3 regions of the Arthrobacter sp. D3-16 genome follow, and region 3 is predicted to be linked to each of the others. Evidence: riboswitches for the same ligand, from Rfam matches in the RefSeq annotation. Region 3 holds a riboswitch; each other region holds the start of a gene.
The links. Region 3 has a riboswitch for cyclic di-AMP ahead of M1D32_RS03770 (aggregation-promoting factor C-terminal-like domain-containing protein). Riboswitches for the same ligand answer to the same signal wherever they lie in the genome.
Positions count from the first base shown of each region.

Region 1: it holds a riboswitch for cyclic di-AMP, as region 3 does, so the genes downstream of both, M1D32_RS09190 (C40 family peptidase) here and M1D32_RS03770 (aggregation-promoting factor C-terminal-like domain-containing protein) in region 3, are expected to answer to the same signal.
Region 2: it holds a riboswitch for cyclic di-AMP, as region 3 does, so the genes downstream of both, M1D32_RS15175 (M23 family metallopeptidase) here and M1D32_RS03770 (aggregation-promoting factor C-terminal-like domain-containing protein) in region 3, are expected to answer to the same signal.

Region 1 covers NZ_CP096437.1:1,912,431-1,917,828, reverse strand. Annotated here, with positions in the region: gene M1D32_RS09210 (DUF1810 domain-containing protein) at 1-258, opposite strand, end outside; gene M1D32_RS09205 (DNA alkylation repair protein) at 242-856, opposite strand; gene M1D32_RS09200 (TraR/DksA family transcriptional regulator) at 808-1,167, opposite strand; gene M1D32_RS09195 (dienelactone hydrolase family protein) at 1,314-1,592, opposite strand; cyclic di-AMP (ydaO/yuaA leader) riboswitch at 1,880-2,042, shown strand; gene M1D32_RS09190 (C40 family peptidase) at 2,046-2,897, shown strand; gene M1D32_RS09185 (protein adenylyltransferase SelO) at 3,013-4,488, opposite strand; gene M1D32_RS09180 (APC family permease) at 4,485-5,398, opposite strand, start outside.
Region 2 covers NZ_CP096437.1:3,244,857-3,250,254, forward strand. Annotated here, with positions in the region: gene M1D32_RS15165 (NlpC/P60 family protein) at 1-521, opposite strand, end outside; gene M1D32_RS15170 (C40 family peptidase) at 689-1,384, opposite strand; cyclic di-AMP (ydaO/yuaA leader) riboswitch at 1,455-1,637, opposite strand; gene M1D32_RS15175 (M23 family metallopeptidase) at 1,766-2,587, opposite strand; cyclic di-AMP (ydaO/yuaA leader) riboswitch at 2,598-2,809, opposite strand; gene M1D32_RS15180 (metal-dependent transcriptional regulator) at 2,956-3,651, opposite strand; gene serC (phosphoserine transaminase) at 3,930-5,060, shown strand; gene M1D32_RS15190 (DUF3027 domain-containing protein) at 5,200-5,398, opposite strand, start outside.
Region 3 covers NZ_CP096437.1:770,089-775,486, reverse strand. Annotated here, with positions in the region: gene M1D32_RS03790 (TetR/AcrR family transcriptional regulator) at 1-324, shown strand, start outside; gene M1D32_RS03785 (hypothetical protein) at 342-998, shown strand; gene M1D32_RS03780 (SixA phosphatase family protein) at 1,005-1,532, opposite strand; gene M1D32_RS03775 (winged helix-turn-helix domain-containing protein) at 1,582-2,448, opposite strand; cyclic di-AMP (ydaO/yuaA leader) riboswitch at 3,390-3,550, shown strand; gene M1D32_RS03770 (aggregation-promoting factor C-terminal-like domain-containing protein) at 3,556-4,311, shown strand; gene M1D32_RS03765 (YdeI/OmpD-associated family protein) at 4,386-4,829, shown strand; gene M1D32_RS03760 (glyoxalase superfamily protein) at 4,848-5,222, opposite strand; gene upp (uracil phosphoribosyltransferase) at 5,268-5,398, opposite strand, start outside.

The DNA of each region.
Region 1 (5,398 bases), 1.1 Mb from region 3:
GTTGGTGACGGCTAGGGCGCAGTCGAGCAGCCGCGGGCCCAGCACCGGATGGTCCAGGTACTCCCGGGCCTCGGCAACGGAGCTGATGGCATACCGGCGGGACATCTCGCTGTGGCCCAGGCCCGCGATCTGCGGAAAGATGAACCACATCCAGTGGCCGGATTTGCTGCCCAGCTGCAGTTCCGCCAGGGCCTGATCGTATGCTCCGCCGCTGTCCTGCCCGGCGACAAACCGGTCCAGGTTATAGGGATCGTTCATGCGTGTCTCCTTGTGGTGGGGGTTCGGGGGTGGATTGCTGCCCGATGAAGGCGGCGGCACTGCGCAGCCCGCCGTCGGGGTCCGTCCGCCAGCGGGCGAGGACAACATGTGCGCGCTGCCGGTCACGCCCGCCGAGCCGTGCCAGGAACGGCACCACAACGTCAGCCAGCAGGGGCTCCGTCAGTTCGCCCGTACCGGCAGACCGCAGGAAGCCTTCGATCCGGGTCAGGTCCGAATGGCGCAGGAGCGGCACCTTGGACTGGAGGAGCACCACGGCGGCGAGCCGGCGCTCAAAGACCGGCCTGGAGCCGGGCCGGGGCTGGCCCCACAGGGCGGATGCCAGCTGTACCACGGCGTCGTGGTCAAAGTTCTTGTACTTCCGCAGGGCGTCGCGGACGGTTCCGCGCACAGCACCCACGGAGGAGCCGTAGGAGGCAAGCTGCCCGCCCAGCCGGCTCTCGACGTCGTCCGCCCGATACCAGGACCCCTCGTTCTGCAGCGTCCGGTCAATGAATCCTGCAGCAGCCGCTATCTGCTCCACGCCGTTGCTCACCGGCTGCGGCCTGCCGATGCGTGCCGGATGCAGAACGGGGTCCATGGCCGTGCCTCGAGCCTGCCTTCGGCGATGGCTTCCCCGCAGACGGCGCAGGTCCCGTAGGTGCCGTCGGCGATTCGAGCCAAAGCGGCGTCCACCTGGTCAAGCCCTGCGCTGCTTTGCTTCAGCAGGGCGGACGCCTGGGACAGCTCGAAGGCGATGGTGGAGCCCTCCGGGTCATGTTCGTCGTCCACGTTCGAGTCCTGGCGCGCTGAATTTGCGGCGGCGATGTCTGCACGGAGGGCCGGCAGGAGCGCCACTTTCCGCTCCCGCTCCTCCTCGAGCAGGATCCGGAACCGTTCAAAGTCGGGCATGGCAAAAGCCTACGCGGCGTCAGGACCAGTTCCTCGCCACCGGGCGGTTTGGGGCGGCGCACGGCGAGCCGTCAATGAAAACCGGCGTTTCTCGTTATGGAGCGGAGAAACATCCGCCTTCCGCACGCCAGCCGCGCATGCCGCTCCTAGAGGTGGCGGCCGAACCACGCCAGGGTGTCGTTCCATGCCGCCGGAGCCTGGGTTTCGTTATAGCGGTCGCCGGTATCGGTGTGGAAGGCGTGTCGGCCCGGGTAGACCGTGAGCTGATGGACTACGTCAGTGGCTGCCAGCGCGTCCTTCAGGGCAGGCATCGCGCCAGTGATGCGTTGATCGCGTTCAGCGTAGACCCCGAAAACGGCGGCCTTGATGTCCGGCACTTTGCCCGTGTCAGGGGCGGGCCCATAGAACGCCGCGGTGGCTTTCAACCCGTCCAACTCGGTGGCCGCATACCAGGTGACGCCGCCAACAGGCCGTTTTCAGGGCGCCTTTATGACTTTGTGACAAAGAACACCGCAGTCTGCGCGGCGCGCCTATTTCGCGTGGTCAGGCGGGCATGGGAGATGAATCTAGTCGATGGCTAAATACGATAGGCGCACCTCGTATGTTACCCAAACGTGACAATGTGTCCGGAATCAGGCTATGGTCTTCAGGTGTCCCTCTCAGACGGGACATTCCCGTCAGTATGCCGAGCCCTGCCACTGAACCGGGATTCAATCGTTTCCAGCTGGCAGGGACGGGGGAACCAAGTTTCCGCGGCCTCATACGAGGCCTTGGGGTTAAGTCGATAGTGCTTCCGTTTTTTCGGAGTTACTTCCGGCCGGGTATCTCCAACCCGAACCCGACAGCTCACCCCGCAGGCATGGGAGAGGCGATCAACCGTGTCAAAAAATTCCACCACCGCCCGTCACCGCGCGACTCCGGCCCGCTCCATCGCGCTCCAGGGCCTGGCTGTCTCAGCCAAGTCGCTTGGCCGCCCGGCGCTCGCCGTAGCCGCAGCTTCCGGCATTGCCTTCGGTGTTGGCGCCCCTGCCCACGCAGGCGTCACCGGTCCGGACACCACTGAGACCACCAACACGCAGGCTTATGCAGCACCGGCTGCTGCAGTGGCTGCCCCCGCAGCAGCTGCAGCCAACGTGCACACCGTAGTCTCCGGCGACACCCTGGGCGCCATCTCGGCCGCCAACGGTGTAGCCCTGAATGATGTTCTGTCCGCCAACGGGCTGTCGATCGACACCATCATCTACCCCGGCGACCAGATCCAGATCCCCGGCGCTGGCTTCGTGGCAGCCGCTCCGGCCGCTGCTCCGGCTCCCGCCAAGGCTGCTGCTGCTCCTGCAAACACCGGCATGAACCTGTCCTACGCCTCCACGGCGGCGCCTGCTCCGGCAGCACCTGCTCCGGCAGCTCCCGCAGTCACCGGCACCGGCACCGGCGCAGCCATCCTGGCGAACGCTTACGGCCAGCTGGGCGTCCAGCAGGACTGCACCGCCATGGTGGAGAAGGCTCTCCGCGCCGTGGGCAAGAGCGTTGGCGACCTCGCCCCGGGCCAGTTCTACCAGTACGGCACCACCGTGGGCACCCCTGCTCCCGGTGACCTGGTGATCACCGCGGGCCACGTCGGCGTCTTCGCCGGCAACGGCCAGGTTGTCAGCGGTGGCGTGGACGGTTTCAAGACCGAAGTCCACTCCATTAGCTGGCTCAGCGGCGCTTCCTTCGTCCGCGTAGCGTAGTCACACCACCCGAACAGGGGCGGCAGACGGGATTTCCCGACTGCCGCCCCTGTTTTGTTGTTGCCGTCTTGGCGCCCGGTTCTCCTGGCTGTAGGCCAGCAGATGCCGGGCGTGCTCAGGTGCCGCAGAAGGTCTGGTAGCTGCCAAAGTCCTCCGGTGCTCCCTCGGCGTAACGTTCGCGCCCCGGCTGCTCGTGGAAGGGGTCGCGGACCACGTCGAGGAGTTGGTTGAAGGGCTCGAGGTCTCCCTCCGTTGCTGCGGCGAGCGCTTCCTCCACCAGGTGGTTCCGGGGTATGTAGGCGGGGTTGACGCGGTCCATCAAGGCCGCGTCGGGCTGCTGGGCACGCCACCGCTCCGCCCATGAATCGAAGGCAGCAAGGTCAAGGACCATGCCGCGGGCCGGGCGTTCATTTCCCCTTGCCGCATGAGCCAGGTTCCGGAAAAACGACGTGTAATCCACCGGCCCATCCTTCAGGAGTGCCACCAGCCCGTCCACCACCTCCGAGGCTTCTTCAGCCTCAGGGGTTCCCGCTGGGGCCTCTGCCAATCCAAGCTTGGTTTTCATGCCGGCGAACCAGGCATCGCTGTACTGGCGGCGGAACTTCCCCAGTGCCTCCACGGCAGGGGCCACGGCCTGTTCCTGGTCCTCGTTGAAGAGGGGCAGCATTGCCTCGGCCAGGCGGGCGAGGTTCCATTCGGCGATGACGGGCTGGTTGGCGTACGCATAGCGCCCGCCGACGTCGATGGAGCTGTAGACCGCGGCCGGATTGAAGGCGTCCATAAAGGCGCAGGGCCCGTAGTCGATGGTTTCTCCGGAAATGGTCATATTGTCCGTGTTCATGACGCCGTGGACGAAGCCCACCAGCATCCACTGCGCCACCAGCGACGCCTGGGCGGCCACCACCCGTTCGAAGAGTTCGAGGTAGGGGTTTTCCGCCTTGACGGCATCCGGGTAGTGGCGGCGGATCGCATGGTCCCCCAATCGGCGCAGGAGGTCCATGTTTTCGGTGGCCCTTGCGTACTGGAAGCTGCCCACACGGAGATGGCTGCTGGCGACCCTTGTGAGCACTGCCCCGGGAAGCATGGTGTCGCGGCGGACGGGGCGGCCGGTGCCAACGACGGCAAGGGATCGCGTTGAGGGGATGCCCAGGGCGTGCATCGCCTCGCTGATGACGTACTCCCGGAGCATGGGTCCGACGACGGCGCGGCCGTCCCCGGCGCGGGCGAACGGCGTGCGGCCGGAACCTTTCAGGTGCACGTCCCGTAGCCTGCCCTCCTTGTCGGTCACCTCGCCGAGAAGAAGGGCACGCCCGTCGCCCAGCAGTGGCGAGTAGCCGCCGAACTGGTGGCCGGCGTACGCCTGGGCTACCGGCGTCGATCCCTCCGGAACGTGGTTCCCCAGGAGGAGCCGTACGCCTTCCGGGGACCGGAGGTATTCCGGATCGAGCCCCAACTCCCTTGCCAGTGCGTCGTTGAGGATGAGCAGCTTCGGCTCGGGGGCTTCCTCTGCCTGCCAAGGAACAGCGAGCTCGGACAGTTCCCTGGCAAAGCGTCCGTCAAAGGTGACAGTTGATTCTGCGGCAGCTGTCATTGGTTAGGCCTTTCCTGTTGGTTGGTTTTCCGGTTGATCAGCCATGTGACGAACCAGAGCACCACGCCGATGGCCATGAGCCCACCGGCAATCTGGTACTGAATGACGTTCCGGCCAACCCACGGACCGGCAAGGAAGGCGCACAACAGGGCGGCCACCAGCGGCAGTTGCCCCGGCGAGGTGAAGAACACCTTCCGGTTGGGGTCCCGTTTGCGGCGCAGCACCACGCACGCCACGTTCACTACCGTGAAGACACACAGCAGCAGGAAGGCGGTGGTGCCGGAGAGGTTGGCCACGATGTTGCTTTCCGGATCGCTGGTCACGTACAGGATGAGCCCCAGTGCCAGGACGGTTGAGAAGAGGATGCCTGCCCACGGCGTGCGGCGGACCAGCAGGACTTTCCCGAGGGCACGTGGCAGGACGCGCTGGCGTGCCATGCCGTAAATGAGGCGGCTTGCCATCAGCATGTTGATCAGCGCCGTATTGGCCACGGCAAAGACCGCCAGGAACGGGAAGATCCTGTCGATCGGGAAATCGGGTGAGCCTTTATGCACCACTTCCAGCAGGGCAGCGCCCTCGGCTTCCCTGATACCTTCAAGTTCCGTCGGCGACAGGACGCTCACCACTGAGACCGCCACTAGCATGTACAGCAGCACCGCAATACCCAGGCCCGTAAGCATGGTTCGGGGAAAGATCTTCTCAGGGTTTTGCGTCTCCTCCACCATGTTGACCGAGTCCTCGAAGCCCACCATGGCGAAGAATGCGATGGAGGTGGCTGCGGTAACGGCCAGGAACATTCCCTTGTCCTGGTAGTCGTTGAAGACGAAGATCTCGCCCGGGTTCCCCGTCCCTTGGGACATCACAAAGAAGCCGACGCCGATCACGATGCACAGCGCGACCATCTCCACCA
Region 2 (5,398 bases), 1.8 Mb from region 3:
GTCACCAGCATGGTGCAGTCCTGCATAACGCCAAGCTGGGCGTATGCGGCGGACAGGATGGCTGCACCCTTACCGCTGGCCGAGGCAGGAGCGGCGGGGGCTGCCGGAGCAGGAGCCGTGGCGGTTACCTTTGCGACAGCGGCGGTCCTTGCGGCCGGCGCAGGAGCCGGAGCGGCTTCCTGGACTTCAACCTCGGGCTCCGGAGCTTCAATAACGGGAGCCGGCGTGGTGGTCACAGCAGGCTTCTCGAAGGAGATGGCAATGGTGGAAGCGGCGGAGATCGGAGCCTCGACCGTTGACTCAACTTCCAGGTTGGAGGCCTGGGCGGAGTCACGCTGGACGTTGGCGTCAGCAGCGTTGGCAGCGAGGCCGCTGGTCAGGACCAGGCCGGAAGCGGCTGCGATAACAGCTGCCTGGCGTCCTACGCCGCCGGCGTTCCCGCCGACAGCTTTGGCAATGATGGCGAGCGAGTTGGTTTTGGTGACCTCGGCGCGGTGCCGTGCGGTTGCACGAGTAGTCATCAGTTCTCTCTTTCGTTTTCCTTTAGACCGCATGTAGGCAGCCAAAGGCGTTTGGACGCGCCGGCATCTTGGGGGTACGCCGGCACGCCCCGAACGGGGATGTGTGTGATTTAGCGAAGAGCGTGTTTTGGGCAAAGAAAAAGCCCTTGGACCCTGGGGTCGAAGAACTAGTTCATAGTGAAAAACGAGGAAGAGCCGGTAGCAGCTACCGAGTGCAGCAGCGTTCCCTGGGACGGGTTCAAGGCGCTGATCATCATGCCGTTGCCGACATAGATGCCTACGTGCGCGCCGCCGTTCTGCATGACCAGGTCACCCGGCTGAGGCGTGGAGGTGGGCTTCATTGCAGTCCACGCGTTGACGCGGGGGATGCTGATGCCGGCCTGGGCGTAGACCCACTGGGTGAAGCCTGAGCAGTCCCAGCCGTTGGGGGTGGTGCCGCCCCAAACGTACGGACGGCCAATGCCGGTGTAGGCGATTCCCGCGATTCCGGAGGTGGAAGCGGAGGCAACGGTTTCAGTGGGCTTCTCGGCGGCGGTTGCCGGAGCGGCTGCGGTGGCAGCCGTGGCAGCGGTGGTTGCCGTTCGGTTGGCGGAGGCAGTTGACTGCGTACGCACCGTTTCGACGACCTTGGGCGCCGGAGTGGTCTTGACCACGGGGCGCTCGAAGGAAACGGTGGCCGTGGGTGCCGCAGTGACCGCGAGGGCGCTCTGTGCGGATCCGGACTCGGTGGAGGCGGAGACACCAGCGGTGGTGTCCGCCGCATTGGCCGGCAGGCCCATGGTCAGGATGAGGCCGGACGCAGCTGCGATCACTGCAGCCTGGCGACCTACTGTCCCGGCATTGGCACTAACAGCCTTGGACATGGAGTCCAGGGGGTTGGTACGAACCGGTTGCGCACGGTGGCGCGCAGAATTATGGCGTGAAGACACGAAGGTAGCCTCTCCCAATGCCTACGAGGTGAGCTGTCGGATTCGGATGGGAGTCACCCGGCCGCGCAGCTTCCTGGGAAGCTTCTGCGACTTAACCCCAAGGCCTTCAAAAAGCTGAAGGCCAAAATTGGTTCCCCCGCCCCTGCCAGACGATGAAATGCGAACGGACCTTGAGCGGTGGCAGAGTTAGGCAATCCGCACAAGAGCGTCAACTTCGGAAAAGTTGACGCGAGTTAGACGGTACAGCAGTTTTGCGTGAATGTCACATTCAGGTCACGGCAAGTCAAGATCATTCGATAGCTCACCGTCACTTGACTAAAGCCAGCCGGTCGGGTCAACAACTTCGCCGTTGACCTGTACCTCAAAGTGGAGGTGGCAGCCGGTGGAGGCTCCAGTGGTCCCGCTGAGGGCCACAACGTCCCCACGGGACACCGTCTGCCCCTCCTTCACGCTGAAGGATGACAGGTGGTTGTAGGTGGTCTCGAGGCCGTTGCCGTGATCCACCACCACACGGTTGCCGCCACCGTACTGGTGCCACCCGGCGAAGGTGACTGTTCCGGTAGCTGCAGCAAGTACAGAGGTGCCGCACTGGGCCACATAGTCCTGTCCCCGGTGGAAGTCGCCGGAGCCTCCGGTAATGGGACTGACCCGGTACCCGAAGGGCGAAGCAGTGGTCAAGGCAGAGAGCGGGGCACCAAGGCTTCCAGCGGAAGCGGCGCGGGTGATGGCGCCGGCAGACTGAGCGCTGAGAAGTTGCTTCAGCTTGCCATCCGGGTCCGCCTGGGTAACCACAGCAGAGCGGCTGAAGTCGATTTGGGCGCCAGCTTCCGCGGAAACCTGGGGCTGGGGCACAACAGCGGACGCAGCCACAGGAGCGGAACCGGAGGCGTCGGTGGCCATCACTGGACTGGTAGCCGGCACCGTCACGGTGAGTACCAGTCCGGTGGCAGCGAGGGCGATGCCGGCCTTTTGGCCGATGCCGCTGGCAGCAGCGAATTCAGTGATCTGACGGAAGGGACCCCGACGGCGGCGCGCATCACGGTGCGGATCGCGGGGGCGTTCCGAGGTGATGACTTCGACAACAGGCGGTGTCGAAGCAGGGACCGCCGCGCGGCGGCGTCCCCTGGAATTCTGCATGGTCAAGAAGGGTTCCTCTCTGGAAAGCCTGCGAAGTTAGCTGTCGGATTCGGGTCAGAGAGTTCAAAGACCCGGTCCGCCGTAAGCAAGCTTCGGCACAGAGATATCCCCGGAGGAATCCTTCACTGGAAGAGGCTTGCTGCTGACGGACTTCACCCCAAGGCAGTCCCCCGCTGCCGCTTGTGGTTCCCCCGCCTCTGCCAGTTACGACTGGTGCTCCTGATCCGCTGGCAGAGCTCGGCTCCAGATCAGGTAACGCTTTAATATCAACGCTTGGTTCAACTATAGATGCTTAAGGCCCAAAGTAACAATTCCGTTATCATTGCGTAACGGCCCTCACATGGGGTACCGGGCTCGTCCGTGGCTTTCTAGCTGATCGCCACGAAGACGTGCGCGGCAACCTCCGGGGGCAACTCCAGCGCCCCTTCGATTCCGGGAACCCGGACCGAAATGTAGTCACCCACCCGCTCCAGCGATACAGCGGCACCCGGCCGGATGCCGCCCTCATCGAGCTGGGAGAGCAGTTCAGGCTCTACCTGGATGGGCTCGGCAAGCCGGCTGATGGTCACCACTGAGGCGGGACCGTAGGATTTCATCGCCTCAAGAAGGCTAATGGCTCCATCCGCGAAACCCAGGGACGCCACGCCACCCAGGGCAGCAAGGCCCGGAATCGGGTTCCCGTAGGGGGACTCGGTGGGGTGGTTCAGCAACTCGTAAATGCGCCGTTCCACCCGCTCACTCATCACGTGCTCCCAGCGGCAGGCCTCATCGTGGACATAGGCCCAGTCCAGCCCGATCACATCGGCGAGAAGGCGTTCGGCCAGGCGATGCTTGCGCATTACTTCCGTGGCACGCTTCCGGCCTGTCTCGGTCAGCTCAAGGTGGCGGTCGCCCGAGACCACAACGAGCCCGTCCCGTTCCATGCGTCCGATGGTCTGGGAGACGGTGGGACCGGAGTGGCGCAGCCGCTCGGCAATACGCGCACGAAGGGCAACAATGTTCTCTTCCTCGAGCTCCAGAATGGTCCGAAGGTACATCTCCGTAGTATCGATCAGATCCGTCATCCAGCTCAGCTCCTCGAGCACAGTACCTAGCGTTGTCCCACCGTATCGCCTTCACCGCGACGTAGTCCGTGGAAAAGCTTAGCCTATTTTGACTTTGTCCTAATAGTTCGCGTGGGTGCGGGCGGACCGTCTCATTGGCTGGACTATGGCGGTTCCGGTTCCCGCCCATGAAGCGGTTCAGGCAGAATGAGGGAGGCCCTGGTTGCAGTCGTTCCCGGCTGCCGGCCACCAACACCCGACCGGACAAAAGCCATGTCCACGCCGAAATTGGAGCACCCGTGAGCGAAACCAGCATCACTATTCCCGCCGACCTCCTGCCCCAGGACGGACGGTTCGGCGCCGGGCCTTCCAAGGTCAGGCAGGAGCAAATTGATGCGCTGTCCGCGGCCTCGAAGAACATCCTGGGCACGTCCCACCGGCAGGCCCCGGTCAAGAACCTCGTTGGTTCCGTCCGCGAAGGTCTCAGCCAGTTCTTCCGTGCCCCCGAGGGCTACGAAGTGGTCCTGGGCGTTGGCGGCTCCACGGCTTTCTGGGACGTGGCGAGCTTCGGCCTGGTTGAAAACAAGGCGCAGCACCTTTCCTTCGGCGAGTTCGGCTCCAAATTTGCCGCAGCCACCAACAACGCGCCCTTCCTGGACTCCTCGTCCATCATCAAGTCCGAACCGGGCACCCGCCCTTCAGCCAAGGCCGAAGCAGGGGTGGACGTTTACGCCTGGCCCCAGAACGAGACCAGCACGGGGGTTTCAGCGCCGGTTAAGCGTGTTGCCGGTGCAGATGAGGGTGCCCTGGTGCTGGTGGATGCCACCTCTGCCGCGGGCGGGCTGGACGTGGACGTGGCGGAAAGTGACGTTTACTACTTCGCTCCGCAGAAGAATTTTGCCTCGGACGGCGGCCTCTGGCTTGGGCTGTTCTCCCCCGCCGCCCTGGAACGTGTGGCGCGGATCAAGGCGGGCGACCGCTGGATTCCGGATTTCCTGGACCTGCAGACCGCAATTGACAACTCGCGCTTGAACCAGACCTACAACACTCCATCACTGTCCACGCTGGTAACGCTGGACGCACAGGTGCAGTGGCTGAACTCCAACGGCGGCCTTGACTTCGCTTCTTCGCGCACGGCCGATTCTGCCGGCCGTATCTACAGCTGGGCTGAGGCTTCAGAGTTCGCAACCCCCTTCGTAACCAATCCCGATGAGCGTTCAAACGTCATCGCAACCATCGACTTCAATGAATCCGTGGATGCAGCAGTGGTCGCCAAAGTCCTCCGCGCCAACGGCATCGTGGACACCGAGCCGTACCGCAAGCTCGGCCGCAACCAGCTGCGCATTGCAACCTTCGTGGCCATCGAACCGGCCGATGTTTCCGCGCTTCTTGCCAGCATCGACTATGTGGTGGGCGAACTGCGCAAGTGATCGGGACTGCGCGCAGCTAACGTGGCTGACGTAACGCCCCAGTCTTAACGTACGACGGCGCCGCCCGGGTCCTGCCCGGTCGGCGCCGTTTGCGCGTCCTGGCCCAGTTTCCTTGCTGGGCGCGGTTGTTCTCTGTGCCCTAATCTGCCAAGGAGGCGTGGCCTGTGGGCTGCTCAGGCACGTCGGCTTCATCAACCTGTGCCTGGTCGTCCTGGGCCTGGTCAACCTGGGCCTGATCGTCCAGGTCTGCAGCGACCAGGGCTCCAGCCTCCCCATCAACAGGCTGTGTAGTACCAGGCTGTGTAGTAGCAGGCTCGGCGGCGTCGGTTTCCGACACA
Region 3 (5,398 bases):
TTCATGGCCGACTACCCGTCCTTCGCCCGGCTGTGGGTTAGCGAAAACTGGCGCACGCCCAGCGAATGGCAGGGGACCTTTACGCTCCTGCGGGGCGAGCTCCTGGCGGTCATAAGTGAAGCGGTGGAAAACGTTACCAAGGTCTACCCTGTGGATCCTTCCGTTGCACGGGGCAGCCTGGAAACAGCCATCTTTGGCGCGTGCTTTGTGGTGGGGCTTGACCGTCAGACCTATAACCCGGAGCGCACCCGTGATCAAAGCGTTGCAGCAATCATGGCCATCATGCGCGGCTACGTAATACAGCAGCCCCCTCCTCAGGGATGATGGTGGACATGCGTCACATGGGGAACAGCGGAAAATTCGCGGTCATCACCGGCATCGTCGCTGCCGGCCTGCTGGTCCTGACAGGCATGACGCTGGCGGAGCCCGTGTTCATGGCTTTCCTCAGCGTCCTCGGCCTGGCCTGCCTGGCCTGCCTCATCGAGGTCCTGCGACGCCGACGCTTCGTCATGCTGGCCATTGCCGGCCTGTCCACGAGTCTCGCCGTGGCGGGAACGCTGGCCTTCCTGAGCACGTGGGAGCTCGCTTTCACGGACGAGTCGTCGCTGTTCGGCACCCCGTTGCCCACTTCGGACCCGGACAACTACTTTTTCTTAGCCGCATTCTCCGCCCTGGCCGCCCTGGCAGCACTGTTCACCGGCGCTATATGGCCGGGACGCCGGCGCACTGCACAACAATCCGGCGCAGCCCGGGCTGCAGGCGTCCGCACCGCTGCCCACGGCAGCAGCAATGCCGCGAGGAGGACACCGGCACGGCAGTCCAGCGCTGGGCAGCCGCGCACCCCGTCGGGCCCGCGGGCTGCAGTGCGGCAGCCGACGTCGTCCGCGCGCCAGGCTCCCCAGAGACAAGGCGCGGCGAGGCAGGGCGCCGCAAGGCAGAGTGCCACAAAACATAGTTCCGCGAAGCAACCTCAGGGCCGCAGCGCGCCAAGGAAATAGCTTGCGCTAATGGGCCCGGGGCACCTTGAACTTGGTGATCCGTGCGTCCTGTCCGTCAAGCTCTGCCCAGGACTTTTCCGTCTCGAGGACGGTGAGCGCATTGGTGGGGTACCTCGTTGCGGCGTCCATGTAGGCATCGTGATCGGAATCGCGCGAGGCGAGGTGCATGGCAAGGTCCTGTACCCCTGGCAGGTGCGCAATCAGCATCAGCGTTGTGACGGTATCAGGTACGTGGTTGACCACGGCAAGCATGCGCAGCGCGGAGGAAGCGTAGAGGCCGTCTTCGAGCTTGGGCGTGGGTGCCTTGTCCCCGAGTTCAGAACAAACCCAGGTGCAGGTCTGGCGGGTCCGCAGGGCGCTGGAGCACAGGATGAAGTCAGGCACGATGTTGTGCTTGAGCAGCCAACGCCCGGCAAGGGGCGCCTCCCGGTGGCCCCGTTCCTCCAGCGGCCGCTCGTGGTCAGCCACGCCGCCAGGCCAATCGGCTTTGGCGTGCCGCATGATCACAAGGCGTCGAAGATGGTGCTGGCTCATCGCCCAAGCCTAAGGCACGGCCACATGCCTCCTGCGAGCCTCCGGGATGCTAGATCGAGTATTCCGGAGCGGCCCAGACAACGACCTCGGGGTGCTCGTAGAACCGGTAGCCCTGGCCGCGGACGGTGCGGACGGTGTTGGCGAGGCGGCCGAGCTTGGAACGGAGACGGCGGATGTGGACGTCGATGGTGCGCTCGTTGGGCACTTCTTCGGCGTTGCGCCACAGGCCCTCGAGCAGCTCGTCGCGGCCCACGGTGCGGGTGCCGTTCTCCACGAGGTAGTTAAGGAGTTCGAACTCTTTGAAGGTCAGGTTCAGGGATTCACCGTCGAGGTGCACTTCGCGGCGTGCGAGGTCGATCAGGACGCCGGAGGGGCGCGGCTCCTGGGGCTGCTGCGGCCGCGGGGTTTCGGTGCGCTGGCGGGTGTTGACCGTGGGGTCACCGAAAGTGGAGCGGACGACGTCGAGCGCTGAGCCCGGCGTACCGGCGGGGGCAACGGCAACAGCGGCGTAGCTTTCGGCTCCCGTTACCAAGGACTGGGCGTAGGCGCGGATTTCCTGGGCCAACTTGGCGATGGAGGTACCTGCCGCGGCGGCGGTTTCCTCGTCGATCCCCATGTAGAGGACAAATCCACGGGCGACGTTGTCATTGGCCACCGGGCGGACGGGGTTGGGCCCGGCGACTACGGGAGTGGGAGCAGTGACAGGCGCGGACTCGGCCGGCGGGACGGCGCGCAGCTGGCCGTAGGAGTTGGGGTTGTAGCCCTGGGGGCCATAACCCGAGCCGGGAAAGCTGCTTCCGGACGTGGCGGGAGCGAGCGACGTTCGTGGTCCGAAACCGGGGCGGAGGCCCGACGGCTGGCCACCCTTGGCGGCGTTACGGACAGAAATGTGGACGTATCCGGATGCAACTGACATGTAGTGCTTACCTCAATGTGAATGGCCGCCATCGCGGCTCGAATGCTGGGTTCCCCGCACTGCGCAATAAAACTGGGGAGGGACGCCCGACGCTGGGCTGGGGGGCGTATGCCGACGAACTTCATGGGGTGGGAAGTTCAGGCGTACATTCGACAACAGCGCATGTCGGCAGCAGCGGATGTGCTGGGCCAGTAGTCTGCGGCTGCAGGTGCTGTTGAGTTCTTGTTCACAATGGAAGTGTGCAGCGTAACAATGCGAACTTGCAAGTAACAATGGACGAATCAGTCCGCATTCTGAGACAAAAGCGCTTGATGTGGCGCAGATCACGATTCTGGATAATGGTCAGATTGCTGATCATTTTCCCGCTCCCGGGTCGGAAAAGCTATACGGGCTGAACTTAATTCGCCGGAACCTACTCCCTCCGTCTTTTCTTCAGGCGTACCGGGAATGCCGGAATTGCCCTCGTTTCTGCATCCCCTTGTCCAGCGGCGCCAGCATGTGGGCACGAAAATGCCTCTTCCCTGGGGCACTTGCGGTCCGGGTGCCGCCGTCGAACTCCAATCCGGGAACGGAGTCGGCTCGATGAGGGCCAGCCGCTGAAGCTCAGCAAGGTGAACCTCACGCGGCTGGTGGTTGTTACTGGAGTGGAAAGGACCGCCAAGAGTGCTGCCCTTGGTAACGGCAACGGACGACGGCGGCGTCGCGGCGGAGTTCGTAGACCATGTGTTTTCGCGCTTCGCCGGCGCAGGGGGAAGAGTAACGGTGATATCACACCCAGGACGGACAGGGTTCGCCTCGGAACTTCCCATCCGGTGATCTTGCAGCAAGGCGACGCGCCGTCATCGTGATCTCTGTTACCAAAATGTGACTTGCGCGCTCCATTCCTGTACCGTCGATTGGGTGAGGTTCGCATACGAGCCGCATATCCGGATGACGCCAAGCTCTGCCACTTCCCGGATTTCCCTTGAACAAAGGCAGAGGCGGGGGACCCACCGTCCCGGGCACTAATTGCCCTTGGGGTTAAGCCAGCACGTGATCTTTCCGTGTGGCCGGATGCCCTCATCCGAACCCGACAGCTAACTCCGCAGGTGTGAGAGGCGATCCATCATGTTCAAAACCCTGGTAAAACCGCGCCCAAAAAACGGTTCTGCACCGCATGCCGGAACAGAAAACGGCAAAATTCCTTCCTTCGGCAAGCGTGCGGCTGTGGTGGCCGCATCCTGCGCACTCCTCGTTGGAGTAGGAGCCGCTGGACAGGCCACCGAAACCAGCATCCGCGTAGCGGCCACCGAGACGCAGGCCGCCCAGGCGCAGTCGAACCTTAGCATCGAGAAGAGCGAGATTACCTCCAATCCCGCGCCTGAGGCCGCCACCCCGGAGATGGCTGTAGCCCCGCAGGCTGCCGAGCCCGCACCGGCTCCCGCTGCCGAGCCCGCACCGGCTCCCGCTCCTGAGCCCGCACCGGCACCCGCACCCGCTCCTGAGCCGGCTCCGGCACCTGCTCCCGAGCCGGCACCCGCTCCCGCGCCGGAGCCTGCACCCGTCGTCGCGGTCAACGATCCCGCCGGTGCCCAGGCTTACGCTGCCGGCCAGCTGGCGAACTACGGGTGGGCTCCTGACCAGATGCAGTGCCTGAAGACGCTGTGGACCAAGGAGTCGGACTGGACCACCACGGCCACCAACCCAAGCAGTGGCGCCTACGGCATTGTCCAGTCCCTGCCGGCGGAGAAGATGGCCAGCGCCGGTGCCGATTACCTCACCAATTACCGCACGCAGATCAACTGGGGCCTGAACTACATCCAGGAGCGTTACCAGTCTCCGTGTGGTGCACTGAACTTCCACCTGTCGAATAACTGGTACTAAAAAGTACCGGGACACCGGGGGCTTGCAGGGCCCGGACCTTTTGTAGGACCGGGCCGCCCTGCATACTGTGATCCATGAGGTTCACCACCACCGTCCAGGGCAGCGGCAACAAAACCGGCATCGTAGTGCCCGAGCATGTTGTTACGGAGCTGGGAGCCGGTAAGCGGCCGCCGGTGGTAGTAACCATCCACGGCAAAAGCTATCGCAGCAGCATCGCAGTGATGGGTGGCCAAAACCTTATTTCACTGAGCGCAGCCAACAGGGAGTTTGTTGGCGTCGTGGCGGGAGACACCGTTGACGTGGAGCTGGAACTGGATACGCAGCCCCGGGTTGTGGAGGTTCCCGAGGATCTTGCGGCGGCAATGGCTGCGGAGCCCGCGGCGCAAGAGTTCTACGTGACCCTGAGCAACAGCGCCCAGCGGCGGTACGTGGAGCCGCTGGGCGAAGCCAAAACTCCGGAGACCCGGTCGCGACGAATCGCCAAAGTGGTGGAGGACCTCAAGGCCGGAAAGAAATAACCGCCCGGCCCGACGGCATCAGGTGTTGCGGCCGGGGATGTACTGGACAGCCCACCTGTTGCCGTCGGGATCGGCGAAGTACACAAAGTGGCCCCAGTCCTGCACGTCCACATCGCTGACGTCCACCCCGTTGCTTTTGAGGTGCCGGTGTGCGGCCTCTATGTCGCTGACCACCAGTTGAAGGTTGGAGCCGGTGCCGGGAGGTGCGTCGGTGAGCCCGTCGCCGATGCATATTGAGCAGGCGGAGCCTGGAGGCGTCAGCTGGACGAAGCGGATGGAGTCCGTTGGCCGCTCATCAAAGTCGGCGTTGAAGCCCACCTTGTTCACGTAGAAATCCTTGGCGCGGTCCACGTCGGACACAGGGACGTACACAAGTTCGAGTTTCCAGTCCATCCGCACAGGCTAACGGCGGGAAGCTGAATGGAAAAGGCTTGAGGACTACCCCGCGATGCCGTAGAGGCGGTCCCCCGCGTCCCCCAGTCCGGGCACAATGTACGACTTCTCGTTGAGCTTTTCGTCGATCGAGGCCAGGACAATGGTCACGTTGGCGCCGGAGAGTTCCTCTTCCA